Regions from separate parts of the Streptomyces sp. NBC_01450 genome, predicted to be linked through region 2. Evidence: riboswitches for the same ligand, from Rfam matches in the RefSeq annotation. Region 2 holds a riboswitch; each other region holds the start of a gene.

Region 1 (5,985 bases), 5.6 Mb from region 2:
GGGACCCCCATCTCGCTTCGCTCGCCGTGCCTGCGTACGCCGATGAGCTCGCCGTTCAGGCTGACATGGCCGATCTCGGGCTTCTCCAGGTGGTTGATCACCCTGAGGAGGGTGGACTTGCCGGAGCCGGACGGGCCGAGGATCACGGTGACCTCACCCGGCGGTACGGTCAACTCCACTCCGTTCAGCACGCGTTGGGTGCCGTACCACTTGTGCACATCGCGCACCTCGACGGCGGCCGGCCGGATCGCGAGCGTCTCGTCGGTCATATCGCCGCCTCCTTGCGGATCCGCGCCCGCAGGTCACGCAGACCGGTGCGGACCTTCTGCAACGGGGTCGGCGGGAGGGAGCGCAGCGCGCCCCGCGAGTAGTACCGCTCGACGTAGAACTGGATGACGGACACGACGCTCGTGAGGATCAGATACCAGGCGGTGGCGACCAGCAGCAGCGGCACGATGTCGCCGGGGTAGGTGGAGCCCATGCTCTGCACCGAGCCGAAGAGGTCGAGCAGCGAGACGTAGAAAACCAGCGAGGTTCCCTTGATCAGGCCGATCAACTAGTTGACGTAGTTGGGGGTGATGGAGCGCAGTGCCTGCGGGAACACGATCCTCGTGAACTGGTAGCCCTTGGGCAGACCGAGTGCTGAGGCCGCTTCGTGCTGGCCCTGGTCGACGGAGAGGATGCCGCCGCGGACCACTTCCGCCGCGTACGCCGCCTCGTTGAGGCTCAGTCCGACGACCGCGACGACCATGTCGGTGGCGAGCCGGGACTCGTCGAAGGTGAGGAAGGCGGGGCCGAAGGGGACGCCGAGGCTCAGCGTCTTGTAGAGCGCGCTGAAGTTGTAGAGGAAGAGCAGGACGACGATGAGCGGCACCGAGCGGAACAGCCAGATGTAGACCCAGCTCACCGCGCGCAGTACGGGGCTCCTGGAGAGTCTGGCCAGTGCGAGCAGGATGCCGCCGAGCAGGCCCAACACGGCGCTGTAGACGGTCACTTCGAGGGTGATGAGCAGACCGTCGAGGATCGTGGGGCGCAGGAACCAGTACTGGAACCGGTCCCACTGGAAGAAGGGGTTGGTCGCCAGCCCGTGGACGATCTGTGCGACCACGACGAGCACGATGGCCGAGGCGATCCAGCGGCCGGGGTGGCGCAGGGGCAGTACGCGCTGGGTCGCGGTGAGGCGGGGCTCCGTCGTGCTCAACGGCACGGCGGAGCCCAGGGATTCACTCATGGAGGGCTCCAACGAATGCGGACACACCGCCGCCGCGGCCCGTACGACGGCGGTGCGCGGGGGCAGACGGATGTCAGGGGGTACGGAGGGGGAGGCTCACCGACGGAGCGCCGACAAGGCGGCGGGCGAGGGAGGTTGAGCCATGCGGACGTTCAACGCCGCGGAAGGCGGAAGCGGTCAGCCCTGACAGAGACAGCGGGCGCCGCGGGCGGTACAACACAGTGCGGCGGCGGAGCAGCCGTGGCGCCGCGGAGCGGTCGTCCCGTCAGCTGCGTACATCGCGTTCACCGTCACCATTCCGCCTCGTTGGGCCTCACACGTACCGGAATCGATCCGGCCCGATGCGGCGTAAGTTAGACACGGCCCCAAACGAATGTCAACGCGCACCGGCCGGAATGACCACGTCGTGAGACCGCGCATATGCCTTCTTGACGGCTTCGCGGACCACACCGAGACTGACAGGGACGGTCACGATTGTCAGCGCCCGTCGTGCGGGGTTCTCCCGTTCGACGCGGTTATCGGCCCCGGCCCGCTGACAGGCAACCCTTCCACCGCGACGGGGTGCCCCGGGTGACGACCGGGTCCCGCCGGAGCGGCGGGACAAGCGTGGTCTCGCCTCTCGCGAGCCCCGGACACGGGAGCGATGGGAATGGCCAGGAGGAGCACGAACGGTCTGACCAGGCGCCTGCACATCGATCTGCAGCGGGTCTCCAGCGCCTACTAGTCCACACGGTCCGTCCGTCGAGTCCGGCATGTCCCACGATCCGGACCGGTCCGTACGTCAGCGCAGTCACTCCGTTCCGCCACCGCCGCCCTGCCGGCCGCGGGGCTTCGACGTTCCCTGGAGAGTCATGCCCAAGACAGCTTCGCTCGGGGCCCCTCGCCCCCACCGCATCAACAGCCGCATCGGCGTGGGCCTGGCCGGCGGTTTCTACCCGGCGCCGCACCGCTATCAGCTGTACCTCTGCGAGGGCTGTCCGCGTTCGCTGCGCATCTCGATCACCCTGGAGCTGCTCGGTCTCCACGACTCGGTCGCCACCACGCTGCTGACGCTTCCCGCCGAGACACCCGGCGCGTTCGCCGCACTGCGCGGCGCGTACGAGGCCACCTGGCACCACTACGACGGTCCGCTCATCGCGCCCGCGCTGTGCGACCGTTGGAGCGGGCGGATCGTGAGCAACCACACGCCCGACATCCTGCGCGACCTCGCCGGACTGCCGACCTGCCGGGACGACGCCCGCCTCCCCCGGCTGCACCCATCGGCCCTCGTCGCGGACATCGACGCCTTGCGCGAACTCCTCGACCGGGACGTCACCCCCACCGCACCACCGCAGGCGCGCACGACGACACTCGAGGCACTGGACCGCCAACTCGTCGCGGGCGCCTACGTGTTGGGCGACAAGCTGACGGCCGCGGACGTCGACCTCTGGGTGGCCCTGACCCAGCTCGGCCCGACGGAATCCCTCTCTCCGTACGGTCGACTCCGGGATTACGTACATCGGCTCGACGCCCACCCGGCCTTTCACGGCAAGGTGCGCTGAGCGCGTACGCCGGGGCCGGTAGGGCCGCAGGGCCCCGGCGCCGCGTCGGCTCAGGCCTTGGCGCGGGTGAAGACGAGCGTGCTGGTGACCGTCGTCAGGCCGCGGATCATGCCCATCTGGTTCCAGCCCATGTCGAACTGGTCGCGGTCCACGGTGAACTCCGCGGTGAGCGTGACGGTGTCGGCGCTCGCCCCGGTCACCCGGCCGGTGACGGGCTGCGGCCGGCTGATGCCGCGCACGGTCAGCTGCCCATTGATCTCCACCGTGTCGTCCTGACCGAGGGTGGCGTCGCGGACGGCGAAGGTGATCGCGGGGTGGCGGTCGGCGTCGAAGAGGTCGGCCGAGCGGAGGTGCTTGTCCCGCTTGGCGTTCTTGGTGTCCAGGGACGCGACGTCCAGGGTGATGGTGCCGCGGGCGGTCCCGTCGGGCTGTACCTCACCCTCTCCGGCGACTCCGGTGAAGGTGCCCTTCACGTTGACCATGCCCCACATCGTCTTGTGCTGGATGGCGACGACGGTACGGGCGGGGTCGAGCTGCCAGAGGCCGGTTTCGACGGCGACGGTCATGTGAGTTCTCCAGACGGTTACGGGCGGTGCGCAGGGGTGCGCGACACACAGGGGCGCGCGACACACAGGGGCGCGCGGCACACGGGGACTGTGGGGACAACGTGGTTATCCAAATTTGGATGACTCCACGCTAGCCGCTTCTTCAAATTTGGACAACCGGTAGACTTGGACACTATGGCCGACCCTTCCGCCCCCACTGACCTGCCCGAACATGAGCCGTCGGGCGACGGTGAGCTGCTGCCCACCCCGCTGCGGGCCTGGATGCGCCTACTGGCGGCGGCCGGGGCGATCGAGCAGCAGCTGCGTGCCCGCGTCAAGGACACCCTCGACGTCTCGCACGACGAGTTCCTGGTGCTGTGCCTGCTGGCCGACCAGCCCGGGTCCAGCCTGCGGATGACCCAGATCGCCGAACTACTGGGCCGCCCCAAGACACGGCTGACCTATCAGGTGGCCTGTCTGCAGCACGCGGGACTGATCACACGGCGCTCGGCGTGCGGCGACCGGCGCGGTATCGAGGTGGCCCTCACGGACAAGGCGCGTCGGCTGCTGCGCGAGTCCACGGGGCCGCTGGCCGAAGCCGTCTCGCAGGCCATCGCGCAGACGGCCTGCGCGCAGCGGTACGAGGCACTGCACGACCTGTTGCCGCCCGCACCCCATCCCGGTGCGGAGTCCGGGCCGGCCCAGGGGGACGACAAGGCCTCCGAGCAACCGGGGAAGTAGCCCCTTCGGGGCCGAGTTCGCCTTCGGGCCGGCGGTCAGCGGCGACCGCCCCGTGTCGACTCGTTCTCCCGGCGTTCCTAGGTGGCGCGGTGCTGCTCGCCGCACACCCGGCGGTGCGGGTCGTCGTCGTGGGCGTCCTCGTGGGCGCGGCGCTCCGTGGCGCTCCACGCGCGGCGCGTCGCTGACCGTCGTACCGCCGCAGCCCGCATCCTGGCCTGGTGCGGGCGCCCGTACCCGCCCACGCAGGTCCCGCGCCGCCACCCCACCCACGGAGAACCATGGCCGCCGACAGCACGTCCACCGCCGACGACACCCCCGTCCGGGCACGCGCCGCCGCGCTCCTGTGTCGCCCCAGACTGTGGCTGGTGCCGACCGTGCTGTGCGGGCTGCTGGCGTTCCTGCTGTCGCTGCTCTACATGGGCGGCATCGTCAACCCGAACGGGGAACTGCACCACCTGCCCATCGGCATCGTCAACGCCGACCAGGGCAGACCCCTGCCCGGGCAGACCACGAACCTCGGCACACAGATCACCCGCTCCGTCATCACCGACACCTCCGGCAAGGCCGACTGGCAGCCCCTCACCCGCGCCCAGACCGAGGAGAAACTGGCCTCCGGCAAGATCTACGGCGCCCTGGTCGTCCCCGCCGACTTCACCACCACCACCGCCGCCCTCACCACGGCGAACGCCACCACCCGGCCCACCCTGACGGTGCTCACCAACCCCGGCATGGGCAGCCTCGGCTCCTCCCTCGCCGCCCGGATCACCCAACAGGCCGCCGAGCAGGCCTCCCTGGCCATCGGCAAGCAGCTGATGGATTCCGCCGCCACCGCGCAGGCCGACGCCACCACCCGCCTCGTGCTGGCCGACCCCGTCGCCGTCACCACCCAGGTCGGCCACCCCATCAGCGATCACAGCGGCCTGGGTCTGAGCGCCTTCTACTACACCCTGCTCCTCGTCCTCGCCGGATTCCTCGGCGGCAACGTCATCAACAACGGCGTCGACACCGCCCTCGGCTACGCCGACAACGAGATCGGCCCCTGGCACACCCGCCGTCCCACCGTGCCCATCAGCCGCACCCAGACACTGCTGCTGAAGATGGCCATGACCGCGGGAATCATCGTCCTCAGCACCACGCTGGTCATGATCGCCACCATCGGCATCCTCGGCATGGACGCCTCGCACCTGCCGCTGCTGTGGGTCTACTCCTACTGCGCGTCACTCGCCGTCGGCCTGGGCGTACAGGCCATCAACGCCGCCTTCGGGGGCATCGGTCAGCTCGTCTCGATGTTCGTGTTCATCGTCCTGGGCCTGCCGTCCTCCGGATCCACCGTGCCCCTCGAAGCCGTCCCCGGCTTCTACCGTTTCCTGAGCACCTTCGAACCGATGCACCAACTCAGCATGGGTGTCAGGGCCATCCTCTTCTTCGACGCCCGCGGCGACGCCGGCCTCACCCGCGCCTGGATCATGATCGCCGTCGGCGCCGCCCTCGGCCTCCTCTTCGGCCTCGCCATGACCCGTTACTACGACCGCAAGGGCCTGCACCGCTTCACCCCTCAGCCCGCCTGATCCCGCGGGACGGCACGGGGGGCGAGTCCTCGTCAGGATCCGGTCGTGGCGTTCGGGTCCCGCAGGCGCCGGACGGTTCCGCCGACCTTCGCACGCAGCGGTTCGAGGACCTCCGGCTGTGCGCTGATCGCCCAGCGCGGGCCGACGAGAAACGTCCCGCCGTAGACCGCGGCACTGTCCAGCCAGGTCAGTTTGTACCGCTCTTCGGGGAACGTCGTGATGAGGTAGTCGCCGGTCTCCGTGTGGCAGGCACCCTCGCGGAGTTCCTTCGCCTCGATGCGGATCGTGACCTTGCATCCGGTGAGGTTCGCGAGCACCTCGACGTCCGCGGGCGCCACCACCTCGACGGCGCCGGCCTT
Region 2 (5,985 bases):
TAGTGTCCGTCCAGCGCCAGTCTCTGGTGCGTGTGGCTCGTTACCCTACGGCCTGGCGGGTACTCGACGCTCGGCCGTCCACAGCGGCGAGGCACTCTGTGTACATCGGTCCGGTTACGTCATGCTCTGTTCCATGATCAGTACCTGGGGTACCGCGGTCGGCAGGACGATGCGCGGCCAGTCCGCGCCGGTGACGTACGGACTGATCTTCGTGTGCTGCCTGATCTTCCTGATCGGCCCCGCCTCGGGACTCAATCCGTCGTTCGGCACCGGGGACGCGCTGGTGGTCGCCCAGCGGACCTACTTCCGGCGCTGGGGCGTGATCCCCGTCGAGCTCTTCGACGGGATCCCGAGCGCCTGGCTCACCCCGGCCACGGCCCTGTTCATCCACGGCAGCTGGCTGCACCTCCTGGGCAACATGCTCTTCTTCTACGTCTTCGGAGCGATGACCGAGGAACGCATGGGCCACGTCCAGTTCGCCGTCTTCTACGTGGTCTGCGGATACCTCGCCCTGCTGGGTTACGCGATCGCCAACTCCGGCTCCGAGCAGACCCTGGTCGGCGCCTCGGGGGCGATCTCCGCGGTCCTCGGAGCGTTCCTGTACCTGTTCCCCAAGGCCCGGGTGACCAGTCTCTTCCCCTTCCTCTTCTTCCTGCCGCTGCGCTTCCCCGCCTGGGTCGTGCTGCCCTTCTGGGTGACCCTGCAATGGCTGGCGGCGGGCCGCAGCCCCTCGGGCCCCGGGGTCGCCTATCTGGCCCACCTGGTGGGCTTCTCGCTGGGGTTCGTCTACGCGTGGGTGCGGTTCGGGCGGCCGACTAGAGTGAAAACCCCAGCAGCAGCCCCCGAGGGAGAAAACCAGCCGTGATCACCGCGATCGTGCTCATCAAGACCAGCGTGGACCGGATCCCCGAGATCGCCGAGTCGATCGCCGCGCTGGACAGTGTCAGCGAGGTCTTCTCCGTCACCGGTACGTACGACTTGATCGCCATGGTCCGGGTGAAGGCCCACGACGACCTGGCGGACGTCATCCCCGGCAAGATCAGCAAAATCCCCGGCGTCGAGGGGACCGACACCCATGTCGCCTTCCGCACGTACTCCCAGCACGACCTGGAGGCGGCGTTCGCCATCGGCCTCGACAGCTAGGCACGGCCGCGCGGTCCTTCGGGGGATGTGGGGGCGGAGCCCCCACGCACTCCCACGCACCCCGAGCCAACCTCAGACCGCCGGAACGCAGCGGCCTTCCTCCGTGCGGTAGTTCCACTTCGCCCCGTCCCGCACCAGTTCCTTCACGGCCCGGACGAACCGCTCCACGTGCTCGTCGGGCGTACCGGCCCCGAAGCTGACACGGATCGCGTTCAGGGACTTCTCCCCCGGCGCCGCCTCGGGCGCCCCGCACTCCCCCTGCGTCTGCGGATCACTGCCGAGCAGCGTCCGCACCAGCGGGTGGGCACAGAAGAGACCGTCCCGCACCCCGATCCCGTACTCGGCGGACAGCGCGGCCGCGAAGTGCGAGCTGTTCCACCCCTCGACGACGAACGAGATGACACCGACCCGGGGGGCGTCGTCGCCGAAGAGGGAGAGGACACGGACCTCGGGGACCTCGGCGAGACCCTCGCGGACCTTCTCGATCAGGTACCGCTCGCGGGCGACCAGGGTGTCGAAGCCGGCCTCGGTGAGCGCCTTGCAGGCGGAGGCGATGGAGTAGGCGCCGATGACGTTCGGGGAGCCGGCCTCGTGGCGGGCGGCGCTCTCGTGCCACTCCACGTCGACTCCCCCATTCGTCCGCCGCGTGACCTTGCGGCTGGCGCCGCCGCCCGCGAGGTACGGCTCGGCCTCGCGCAGCCAGTCGGCGCGGCCCGCGAGCACGCCGGAGCCGAACGGCGCGTACAGCTTGTGCCCGGAGAAGGCGACCCAGTCGACGTCGAGGTCCCGGACCGACACCGGGTGGTGCGGGGCGAGCTGCGCGGCGTCCAGGACGATACGGGCGCCGTGCGCGTGCGCGGCGGCGGCGAGCTCACGCACCGGCCACAGCTCGCCGGTGACGTTCGAGGCGCCGGTGACGCAGACGAGGGCCGGGCCGTAGGGGTCGCGGTCGGCGAGGGCCCGCTCGAGGGCCGTGACGGCCTGCTGGGGCGTGCGGGGCGCGTCGAGGTAGGTGACCCGGGCGTCCTTCCACGGCAGCAGGGAGGCGTGGTGTTCCGTCTCGAAGACGAACACCTGGCAGTCGGCCGGGAGGGTGGCGGCGAGCAGGTTGAGGGAGTCGGTGGTGGAGCGGGTGAAGACGACCTGGTCGTCGCCTCGGCAGTCGAGGAACTCCGCGACGGTCCTGCGGGCGTTCTCGAAGAGGTCGGTGGACAACTGGGAGAGGTACCCGGCGCCGCGGTGCACGCTGCCGTAGTACGGGGCGTACGCGGCGACGTCGTCCCACACGCGCTGCAGGGCGGGGGCGCTGGCGGCGTAGTCGAGCGCGGCGTAGGTGACCTCGCCGCCGGTCACGAGCGGGACGGTGACATCCCGGCCCAGAACGGGCAGCGGGGCACAAAAGGTCTGGTCGGCGGCAGCGGTGGAGACAGACATGGCGAGGCTCCTGTGAGAGGCAGGCGGAATCGCTGCGCGGGCCGGGTGCACGGGGGTATCGCTGTGCACCCGCGCGGCTCGGCGCAGGGAGGAAAGGCAAAAGGGGTACGCGGAAGCGGGGCTCTACGCCCTATCGCATTCGCTTGCTCACAGAAGGCTCCCTCGAACGACCAGGACCCCTGGGATTCTCGAGGGGTCCGCGCTTGCCGTAGACCTCGCTGCCTACGGCCTGGTCTTCACCCGGGGCACCCCGCCACGGACGGAGGGTTGCCGGACAGCCGGCCGGGGCCTGATGGCTGTCGCTCATGACCTGATACCGCATCCTGCCATACGATCTTTCGCCCGCAACCCGGCGTCCGTATACCGGGACGCCGGGTCGTGGGGACGCCACCCACGTTCCTCGCCCCCGCCGCCCCTACCCGTCCCATCCCTACCTGGGGGCTCCGCCCCCAGACCCCCAAAAGATCGCGCAGTTCCCCGCGCCCCTGAAGGGACGGGGAAATGGGGGCGCAGCCCCGCCTCAGGGGCGCGGGGAACGGCGCGAGCAAGCCCCACCGGCCCGTGGACGGAGAACCGGGGCTCCGTCGGACGCCTACGCCTGGCTGGCGGCCACCCAGCGTTCCAGCGTTCGTTTCGCCGCCCCCGAGTCGATCGCCTCCGCCGCCTTCGCCATCCCGGCGCGGAGCTGGTCCGCGAGCGGTGCGTCGGTCGGGGACAGGGCGACGAGGGCCGCCGCGGAGTTCAGGAGCACGGCGTCCCGTACGGGCCCCGTCTCGCCGTTGAGCAGCCGCCGGGCGATGTCCGCGTTGTAGGACGCGTCGGCGCCACGCAGGGCCTCCACCGGGACGAGCTCGAGGCCGACGTCACGCGGGTCGAAGCGCTCCTCGGTGACCTTGCCGTCGCGGACGATCCAGACCCGGGACGTCGCGGTGGTGGTCAGCTCGTCCAGGCCGTCGTCGCCGCGGAAGACGAGCGAGGAGTTGCCGCGCTCGGCGAACACGCCCGCCACGATCGGCGCCATGCGCAGGTCCGCGACTCCGACGGCCTGTGCCCTCACCCGTGCCGGGTTCGTCAGCGGACCCAGCACGTTGAACGTGGTCCGGATCCCCAACTGCCCCCGCGCCGCAGCGACATGACGCAGCGCCGGGTGGAACTTCACCGCGAAGCAGAAGGTGATCCCGGCCTCCTCCGCGACCTCGGCCACCCGCTTCGTCGTCAGGTCCAGATTGACGCCGAGCTTCTCCAGGACGTCCGAGGCGCCGGACGCCGAGGACGCGGCCCGGTTGCCGTGCTTGACGACCTTGGCACCGGTACCGGCCACGACGATCGACGACATCGTGGAGATGTTCACCGTCTTCGCGCCGTCACCTCCCGTGCCGACGATGTCGACGGTGTCCCCCGGCACCTCGATCACATTGGCGTGCTCGTACATCGTCCGGACGAGACCGGAGATCTCCTCGACCGTCTCGCCCTTGGCCCGCAGCGCCACCGCGAACCCGGCGATCTGCGCGTCCGTCGCCTCGCCGCTCATGATGCGGTCCATCGCCCAGGCGGTGTCGTCCGCGCTCTGGTCGCGGCCCTCGAGCAGGCCGTTCAGCACCATGGGCCAGGAACGGCCCGCCGCGGTGTTGCCTCCAGCGGGGTTCACAGCGCTCATAAGCCGCTCCTGGGTCCGTCCCGGAAAGGGACTCCGTGTAGATGGGAACACCCTATCCAGGCCCGGAGACGGCAAAGAGCCCCCGTCCAGGCAATGGACGGAGGCTCTCGCCGTGGCGATCAGTAAGGACCGGTCAACCGGTCGGAAGATCAGTGGTGGCCGTGGCCGCTCGTGATCTCCTTGAACTCCTCGACCGTGGGCTTGGGGATCTGGCTTTCCTCCCCGTAGAAGCCCTCGCTGAGCTTGGAGCGGAGCCTCTCCGTGCCCTTCACCCTGCGCTCGACACCGTTCTCGTCGACCGTCGGGCCGATCTCGGCGGGCTTGTACTGCTCGTGCGCGGTGAGCGTGTGCAGGGCCTCCTGGCTGAGCGGCTCGTGCACCTCGATGAACTCACCGTGCGGCAGGCGCTTGATGATGCCCGACTCGCGGCCGTGCAGCACCTTGTCCTTGTCGCGGCGCTGGAGGCCGAGGCAGATCCGCTTGGTGATGACGAACACGATGAACGGCACGATGAAGAAGCTGACGCGCACGAACCAGGTGATCGAGTTGATCGACAGGTGGAAGTGCGTGGCCCAGATGTCGTTGCCACCACCGACGAGCAGCACGAAGTACCAGCTGATCCAGGCGGCGCCGAACGCGGTCCGGGTCGGGACGTTGCGCGGGCGGTCCAGGATGTGGTGCTCGCGCTTGTCGCCGGTGACCCAGGACTCGATGAACGGGTAGACCGCGATCGCGACCAGGACCAGCGGGAAGATCACCAGCGGGAGGAACACGCCCAGGACGAGTGTGTGACCCCAGAGGTTGATCTCCCAGCCCGGCATGACACGGATCAGGCCCTCGGAGAAGCCCATGTACCAGTCGGGCTGCGCGCCCGTGGACACCATGTCCGGACGGTAGGGGCCCATGGTCCAGATCGGGTTGATCGAGGCGATCGCCGAGATGGCCGCGATGACACCGAAGACCAGGAAGAAGAAGCCTCCGGCCTTGGCCGTGTAGACCGGCAGCAGCGGCATGCCGACGACGTTGTTGTTCGTCTTTCCGGGGCCCGCGAACTGCGTGTGCTTGTGGTAGAAGACCAGGATCAGGTGGGCTACCAGCAGGCCGAGCATGATGCCCGGCAGCAGCAGGATGTGGACCGAGTAGAACCGCGCGACGAAGTCGCCGCCCGGGAACTGTCCGCCGAAGAGGAAGAACGACAGGTACGTGCCCACGATCGGCACGGACAGGACCGCGCCCTCCATGAAGCGGACACCGGTGCCGGAGAGCAGGTCGTCCGGGAGCGAGTAACCGGTGAAGCCGGTGAACATGCCCAGGACGAACAGCAGGAAGCCGAACAGCCAGTTGACCTCACGCGGCTTGCGGAACGCACCCGTGAAGAACACGCGCATCATGTGCACGAACATGCCGGCGAGGAAGATCAGCGCGGCCCAGTGGTGGATCTGCCGGACCAGCAGACCACCGCGCACCTCGAACGAGATGTGCATCGTCGAGTTGAACGCCTCGGACATCAGCTGTCCCTGCAGCGGGACGTAGCTGCCGTGGTACGTGACCTCGTTCATCGACGGGTGGAAGAACAGCGTCAGGTACACACCCGTGAGGATGATGATGATGAAGCTGTAGAGGCAGACCTCACCCAACATGAACGACCAGTGGTCGGGGAAGATCTTGCGCATGTTGGACTTGGCAAGGGAGTAGATCCCGAGCCGTCCGTCGGCCCAGTCGGCGACCCTCTCGCCGGCCGGGGCCTTCTC
Region 3 (5,985 bases), 1.7 Mb from region 2:
CGCTCAAACGTTCCCTTCAGCCGTATGCCGTCACACCTTGCAGGGGCGCTGCTACGCCGCCCTTCGTTTCTGGTACTCGGAGATTTCGACCATCGGCGGACGTTCCTCCGTGTCCACCGAGTATGTGCGCGGCTCGAAACCGTCCCCGCCGCGTTCGAACTGGGTGAGTGCCGGACGGATCAGGTGGCCGCGGGCCAGCCGGAGCTGGGCCGTGCGGTAGATCGCGGCGGACATCCGGCCCAGCGCCTGCCCGTCCTGGTGGCGGTGCTTGCGCACCCCCACGTCGACCTGGGCGAGCGCGTCCAGGCCCACCAGGTGCAGGGCGTCGACGAGCATGCCCAGCTCGATCCCGTACCCGACGGGGAAGGGGAGCTGTTCGAGCAGCGAGCGGCGGGCCGCGTACTCCCCGCCGAGCGGCTGCACGAAGCCGGCCAGCTGCGGCCAGTGCATGTTGAGGAGGGGGCGGGCCATGAGTTCGGTGACCCGGCCGCCCTGACCCGCCGCACCACCGAGCGGACGGTCGTACATCGCCTTGACGAGGTCCACACCGGGCTCGGTGAGCAGCGGCCCCACGATCCCCGAGACGAAGTCCGAGGAGAACTCCTTCAGGTCCGCGTCGATGAAACAGACGATGTCCCCGCTCGTCACGAGGAGGGAACGCCACAGCACCTCGCCCTTGCCGGGCACGGCCGGGATGCGCGGCAGGATCTCGTCCCGGTGCACCACGCGCGCGCCCGCCGCGGCGGCCACCTGCGAGGTGCGGTCGGTCGAGCCCGAGTCGATGACGACGATCTCGTCGACGAGGGGCACCTGCTGCATCAGGTCGTGGCGGATGATGGCGACGATCTCGCCGACCGTCTCCTCCTCGTTCAGCGCGGGCAGCACGACGCTCACCGAGGAGCCGGTGGCCCGTTTGGCGGACATGATCTGGTGGAGCGGGCGATCGGTCACGGACCAGGAGCGATTGCTCAGCCAGCGCTCAACTTCCTTCAGCACAGTCTGCGGCTCCTCACTGTCTGATCACCCGGTGTCTCACGGTGTGATCCATCTCGCGGTTCGGACGACTCTCTCAACTGTCCTGGCCTTCGGTTACAGTCTTGAACAACGCGGATGACCATCGCATGTCGTAGATCATTTGCGGACCACCGCACCACCCGCACGACACAACCGAATACCGCTCATCCAGAGGGGCAGAGGGATACGGCCCGATGAAGCCCCGGCAACCCTCCAGCTGGTTCTTGTCACATTGATGTGGCGAGGCTCCCGGCTTGGGAAGGTGCCAAATCCGTCTCACGGCGAAGTGCGTCGTGAGGAAGATGAGGAGAAAGGGCCTCGCCTCCATGGCTGCGCAGACTGTTGCAAGTTCGACTGTTGCAAGCACCACGAACCCTGTCGCGGGCGACACCACCACCGTAGCCGGTGTGGATCTCGGACCCGCCGCCGCGCTTTCCTGCCGTGAGTGCGGGCACCGCGTGCCGCTCGGCCCGGTTTTCGCCTGCGAGGAGTGTTTCGGCCCGCTGGAGATCGCGTACGACTTCTCGGCGTACGAAACCGAAGAGCTCCGGGCGCGCATCGAAGCGGGCCCCGCGAACATCTGGCGCTACGCGCCGCTGCTCCCCGTCCCGGCCGACGTCGCCGACAAGCCGAACATCAACCCCGGCTGGACCAAGCTCGTCAAGGCCGACAACCTCGCCCGCGAGCTGGGCGTCGAGGCCGGCAAGCTCTTCGTCAAGGACGACTCCGGCAACCCGACGCACTCCTTCAAGGACCGCGTCGTCGCCCAGGCCATCGAGGCCGCCCGCGCGTTCGACTTCACGACCCTCTCCTGCTCCTCCACCGGCAACCTCGCCGGCGCCGTGGGTGCCGCCGCCGCCCGCGCCGGCTTCCGTTCCTGCGTGTTCATCCCGCACGACCTGGAGCAGGGCAAGATCGTCATGGCCGCGATCTACGGCGGCGAGCTCGTCGGCATCGAGGGCAACTACGACGACGTGAACCGCTTCTGCTCCGAGCTGATCGGCGACCCGGCCGGTGAGGGCTGGGGCTTCGTCAACGTCAACCTGCGGCCGTACTACGCGGAGGGGTCCAAGACCCTCGCGTACGAGATCTGCGAGCAGCTGGGCTGGCAGCTCCCCGACCAGCTGGTGATCCCCATCGCCTCCGGCTCCCAGCTCACGAAGATCGACAAGGGGCTGCAGGAGCTGATCAAGCTCGGACTGGTCGAGGACAAGCCGTACAAGATCTTCGGCGCCCAGGCCGAGGGCTGCTCGCCGGTGTCCGTCGCCTACAAGGCCGGCCACGACGTCGTACGACCCCAGAAGCCGAACACCATCGCCAAGTCGCTCGCCATCGGCAACCCGGCCGACGGGCCGTACGTGCTGGACATCGCGCGGCGCACGGGCGGTGCGGTGGAGGACGTCAACGACGAGCAGGTCGTCGACGCGATCAAGCTGCTCGCCCGGACCGAGGGCATCTTCGCGGAGACCGCCGGCGGGGTGACCGTGGGTGTCACCAAGAAGCTGATCGAGAACGGGCTCCTCGACCCGAGCCTGACCACCGTGGTCCTGAACACCGGTGATGGTCTGAAGACGCTGGATGCGGTGGCGGGTACCGGGCTCACCGCGACGATTCGCCCCAGCCTTGAGTCCTTCAGGGAAGCTGGGCTCGCGTAAGCGTCGTTGTTCGTCTGCGGGCCGGTGGGGGCTGGTCGCGCCCACGCGGCGGAGCCGCATATTTAGCAACGCCCCGCGCCCCTGAAAGCCCTTACCTGACCGGAGGTCACAAGAATGAGCGTTTCCGTCCGCATCCCCACCATCCTGCGCACCTACACCGCTGGTCAGGCCGAGGTGACGGCCGAGGGTGGGACCCTCGGCGAGGTCATCGCGGACCTGGAGAAGAACCACACGGGTATCGCCGCGCGCGTCCTGGACGACCAGGGCAAGCTGCGCCGTTTCGTCAACGTGTACGTGAACGACGACGACGTCCGCTTCGAGCAGGGTCTGGAGACGGCGACGCCGGACGGCGCGGGAGTATCGATCATCCCCGCCGTCGCCGGTGGCTGACCATCGGGCGGGGCATTACACAGGGTGAGATCATTACCCTCGGTAATGCCAATCACCGAGAGTTCATCGAATTGCCCCCTCCGTGAGAGAAGCGGAGGGGGCAATTCTGTATGGTTGAGCGCGGTACAGTTGGGGAAGTCGCTCCATTTTGCACGCCGGGTGCATATGAGTTCGCGCCCGAAGTCCGGCAAGAAGTAGCCAAAATGCCCCGCGTTTTTGAGCCTTATATGGCATTTATGGGGCCCGACTTGCCCTGAATCTTCGCGAATTCTCCCTATATTCCCGATCGGGCGCGCCCGGAATTCTCGTCCGATTGACCTGTTGCAGACGGCAGTTGGACAGATACATTCAGCCGCGGTCGACGCGTTCCGGCGCACACCCCCAACCGTTGGGGGGTGGAGGTCTGACCCGGGTCCGCGAAGTGCGGTCCTGTGCAAGGGCCAGTAATAGGGGAGTTAGGCATGGCTCAGGGCACCGTCAAGTGGTTCAACGCGGAGAAGGGGTACGGCTTCATCGCGGTCGACGGTGGTGCGGATGTATTCGTCCACTACAGCGCGATTCAGATGGACGGCTACCGCACCCTGGAAGAGGGTCAGCGGGTCGATTTCGAGATCTCGCAGGGCCAGAAGGGGCCGCAGGCGGACATGGTCCGACTGGCGACCGGCTGAAGCACGCGCCGACTGACTGTTCGACGTGACGAAGGGCTCGTATCCCCCGGGGTACGAGCCCTTCGGTCTGTCCCGCCCGCGGGTGTGGGTCCGCTTGCGCACCGGCGCGACGCGCGGGTCGCGCGCCCCTTCTCACCTGCGGATCAAGGTGAGGCGCTTGCACTCGGCAGGGGCGAGTGCTAATCATTGGCGTTAGCACTCTGAAGGTGAGAGTGATAACGAAGGACCGGGTGGGTGAGGCCCGCAGGCCAGGTGGTGCAAGGAACCACAGGGCAGGCAGGCCGTCCGTCGCGGGCGCCAGCGCGGTCCGGAGCAATCCACCCCAGTCCGGGAGGACCACTTCACATGGCCAAGATCATCGCGTTCGACGAGGAGGCACGGCGCGGTCTCGAGCGCGGGATGAACCAGCTCGCCGACGCCGTCAAGGTCACCCTTGGCCCCAAGGGCCGCAACGTCGTCCTCGAGAAGAAGTGGGGCGCCCCCACGATCACCAACGATGGTGTTTCCATCGCCAAGGAGATCGAGCTCGAGGACCCGTACGAGAAGATCGGCGCCGAGCTGGTCAAGGAAGTCGCCAAGAAGACGGACGACGTCGCCGGTGACGGTACGACCACCGCGACCGTCCTCGCCCAGGCGCTCGTCCGCGAGGGCCTGCGCAACGTAGCCGCCGGCGCCAACCCGATGGCTCTCAAGCGCGGTATCGAGAAGGCCGTCGAGGCCGTCTCCGGTGCCCTCCTTGAGCAGGCCAAGGATGTCGAGACCAAGGAGCAGATCGCTTCCACGGCCTCCATCTCCGCCGCCGACACCCAGATCGGCGAGCTCATCGCCGAGGCGATGGACAAGGTCGGCAAGGAAGGCGTCATCACCGTCGAGGAGTCCCAGACCTTCGGTCTGGAGCTGGAGCTCACCGAGGGTATGCGCTTCGACAAGGGCTACATCTCGGCGTACTTCGCCACCGACATGGAGCGTATGGAGGCCGTCCTCGACGACCCGTACATCCTGATCGCCAACTCCAAGATCTCCAACGTCAAGGACCTGCTCCCGCTCCTGGAGAAGGTCATGCAGTCGGGCAAGCCGCTGCTGATCATCGCCGAGGACGTCGAGGGCGAGGCCCTGTCGACCCTGGTCGTCAACAAGATCCGTGGCACCTTCAAGTCCGTCGCCGTCAAGGCCCCGGGCTTCGGTGACCGCCGCAAGGCCATGCTCGGCGACATCGCCATCCTCACGGGCGGCGAGGTCATCTCCGAGGAGGTCGGCCTCAAGCTGGAGAACGCGGGTCTGGACCTGCTGGGCCGCGCCCGCAAGGTCGTCATCACCAAGGACGAGACCACGATCGTCGACGGCTCCGGCTCCGCCGACCAGGTCGCCGGCCGGGTCAACCAGATCCGCGCCGAGATCGAGAACTCGGACTCGGACTACGACCGCGAGAAGCTCCAGGAGCGCCTGGCGAAGCTGGCCGGCGGCGTGGCCGTCATCAAGGCCGGTGCCGCCACCGAGGTCGAGCTCAAGGAGCGCAAGCACCGCATCGAGGACGCCGTTCGCAACGCGAAGGCGGCCGTCGAGGAGGGCATCGTCGCCGGTGGTGGCGTGGCCCTCATCCAGGCCTCCTCGGTCTTCGAGAAGCTGGAGCTGACGGGTGACGAGGCGACCGGCGCCAACGCCGTGAAGCTCGCCCTGGAGGCCCCGCTCAAGCAGATCGCCGTCAACGGTGGTCTCGAGGGTGGCGTCATCGTCGAGAAGGTGCGCAACCTGCCCGTCGGCCACGGTCTGAACGCCGCGACCGGTGAGTACGTCGACATGATCGCCGAAGGCATCATCGACCCGGCGAAGGTGACCCGCTCTGCCCTGCAGAACGCCGCCTCCATCGCCGCGCTGTTCCTGACCACCGAGGCCGTCATCGCCGACAAGCCGGAGAAGGCCTCCGCGGCCGCTCCGGGCGGCATGCCGGGCGGTGACATGGACTTCTGATCGGCCTCTGGTTGATCACTGTCCTACGTTCCGAGGGCGGTACCCCCACTCCCAGGGGGTGCCGCCCTCGGGCGTGCCCGGGGTCACACGCGGGAGGCCAAGGGCCGTGGAATGCGGCGGCGGAGAGGGCGGTTGAGGCCCAGAGTGCGGTGAATACGCATGCGCACGCACATACATGCCCACTCCCCGCCGGCCGACCTGTCCGACCATCCGCATCGATCATCCGCATCGTTGTCCTTCGACCCCGTTGTCCTTCGCCCTCGATGCCTCCGACTTCGATGTCCTTCGAC

Evidence for each region. A riboswitch is a leader RNA that binds a small molecule or an ion and turns the genes downstream of it on or off. The one in region 2 is predicted to bind S-adenosylmethionine.
Region 1: it holds a riboswitch for S-adenosylmethionine, as region 2 does, so the genes downstream of both, OG568_RS61415 (putative leader peptide) here and OG568_RS35595 (aminotransferase class V-fold PLP-dependent enzyme) in region 2, are expected to answer to the same signal.
Region 3: it holds a riboswitch for S-adenosylmethionine, as region 2 does, so the genes downstream of both, thrC (threonine synthase) here and OG568_RS35595 (aminotransferase class V-fold PLP-dependent enzyme) in region 2, are expected to answer to the same signal.

The regions. Positions count from the first base shown of each region.
Region 1 is NZ_CP109480.1:2,373,894-2,379,878, forward strand. It holds gene OG568_RS10915 (amino acid ABC transporter ATP-binding protein) at 1-269, opposite strand, end outside; partial or broken gene OG568_RS10920 (amino acid ABC transporter permease) at 266-1,231, opposite strand; SAM riboswitch class IV at 1,698-1,844, shown strand; gene OG568_RS61415 (putative leader peptide) at 1,881-1,955, shown strand; gene OG568_RS10925 (glutathione S-transferase C-terminal domain-containing protein) at 2,083-2,772, shown strand; gene OG568_RS10930 (YceI family protein) at 2,823-3,338, opposite strand; gene OG568_RS10935 (MarR family winged helix-turn-helix transcriptional regulator) at 3,513-4,058, shown strand; gene OG568_RS10940 (hypothetical protein) at 4,136-4,267, opposite strand; gene OG568_RS10945 (YhgE/Pip domain-containing protein) at 4,337-5,626, shown strand; gene OG568_RS10950 (hypothetical protein) at 5,659-5,985, opposite strand, start outside.
Region 2 is NZ_CP109480.1:8,011,883-8,017,867, reverse strand. It holds gene OG568_RS35605 (rhomboid family intramembrane serine protease) at 134-865, shown strand; gene OG568_RS35600 (Lrp/AsnC family transcriptional regulator) at 862-1,143, shown strand; gene OG568_RS35595 (aminotransferase class V-fold PLP-dependent enzyme) at 1,216-2,577, opposite strand; SAM riboswitch class IV at 2,772-2,888, opposite strand; gene trpD (anthranilate phosphoribosyltransferase) at 3,170-4,234, opposite strand; gene qcrB (cytochrome bc1 complex cytochrome b subunit) at 4,384-5,985, opposite strand, start outside.
Region 3 is NZ_CP109480.1:6,350,474-6,356,458, forward strand. It holds gene OG568_RS28425 (glucosyl-3-phosphoglycerate synthase) at 52-996, opposite strand; SAM riboswitch class I at 1,176-1,323, shown strand; gene thrC (threonine synthase) at 1,341-2,669, shown strand; gene OG568_RS28435 (MoaD/ThiS family protein) at 2,784-3,059, shown strand; gene OG568_RS28440 (cold-shock protein) at 3,521-3,727, shown strand; gene groL (chaperonin GroEL) at 4,073-5,695, shown strand.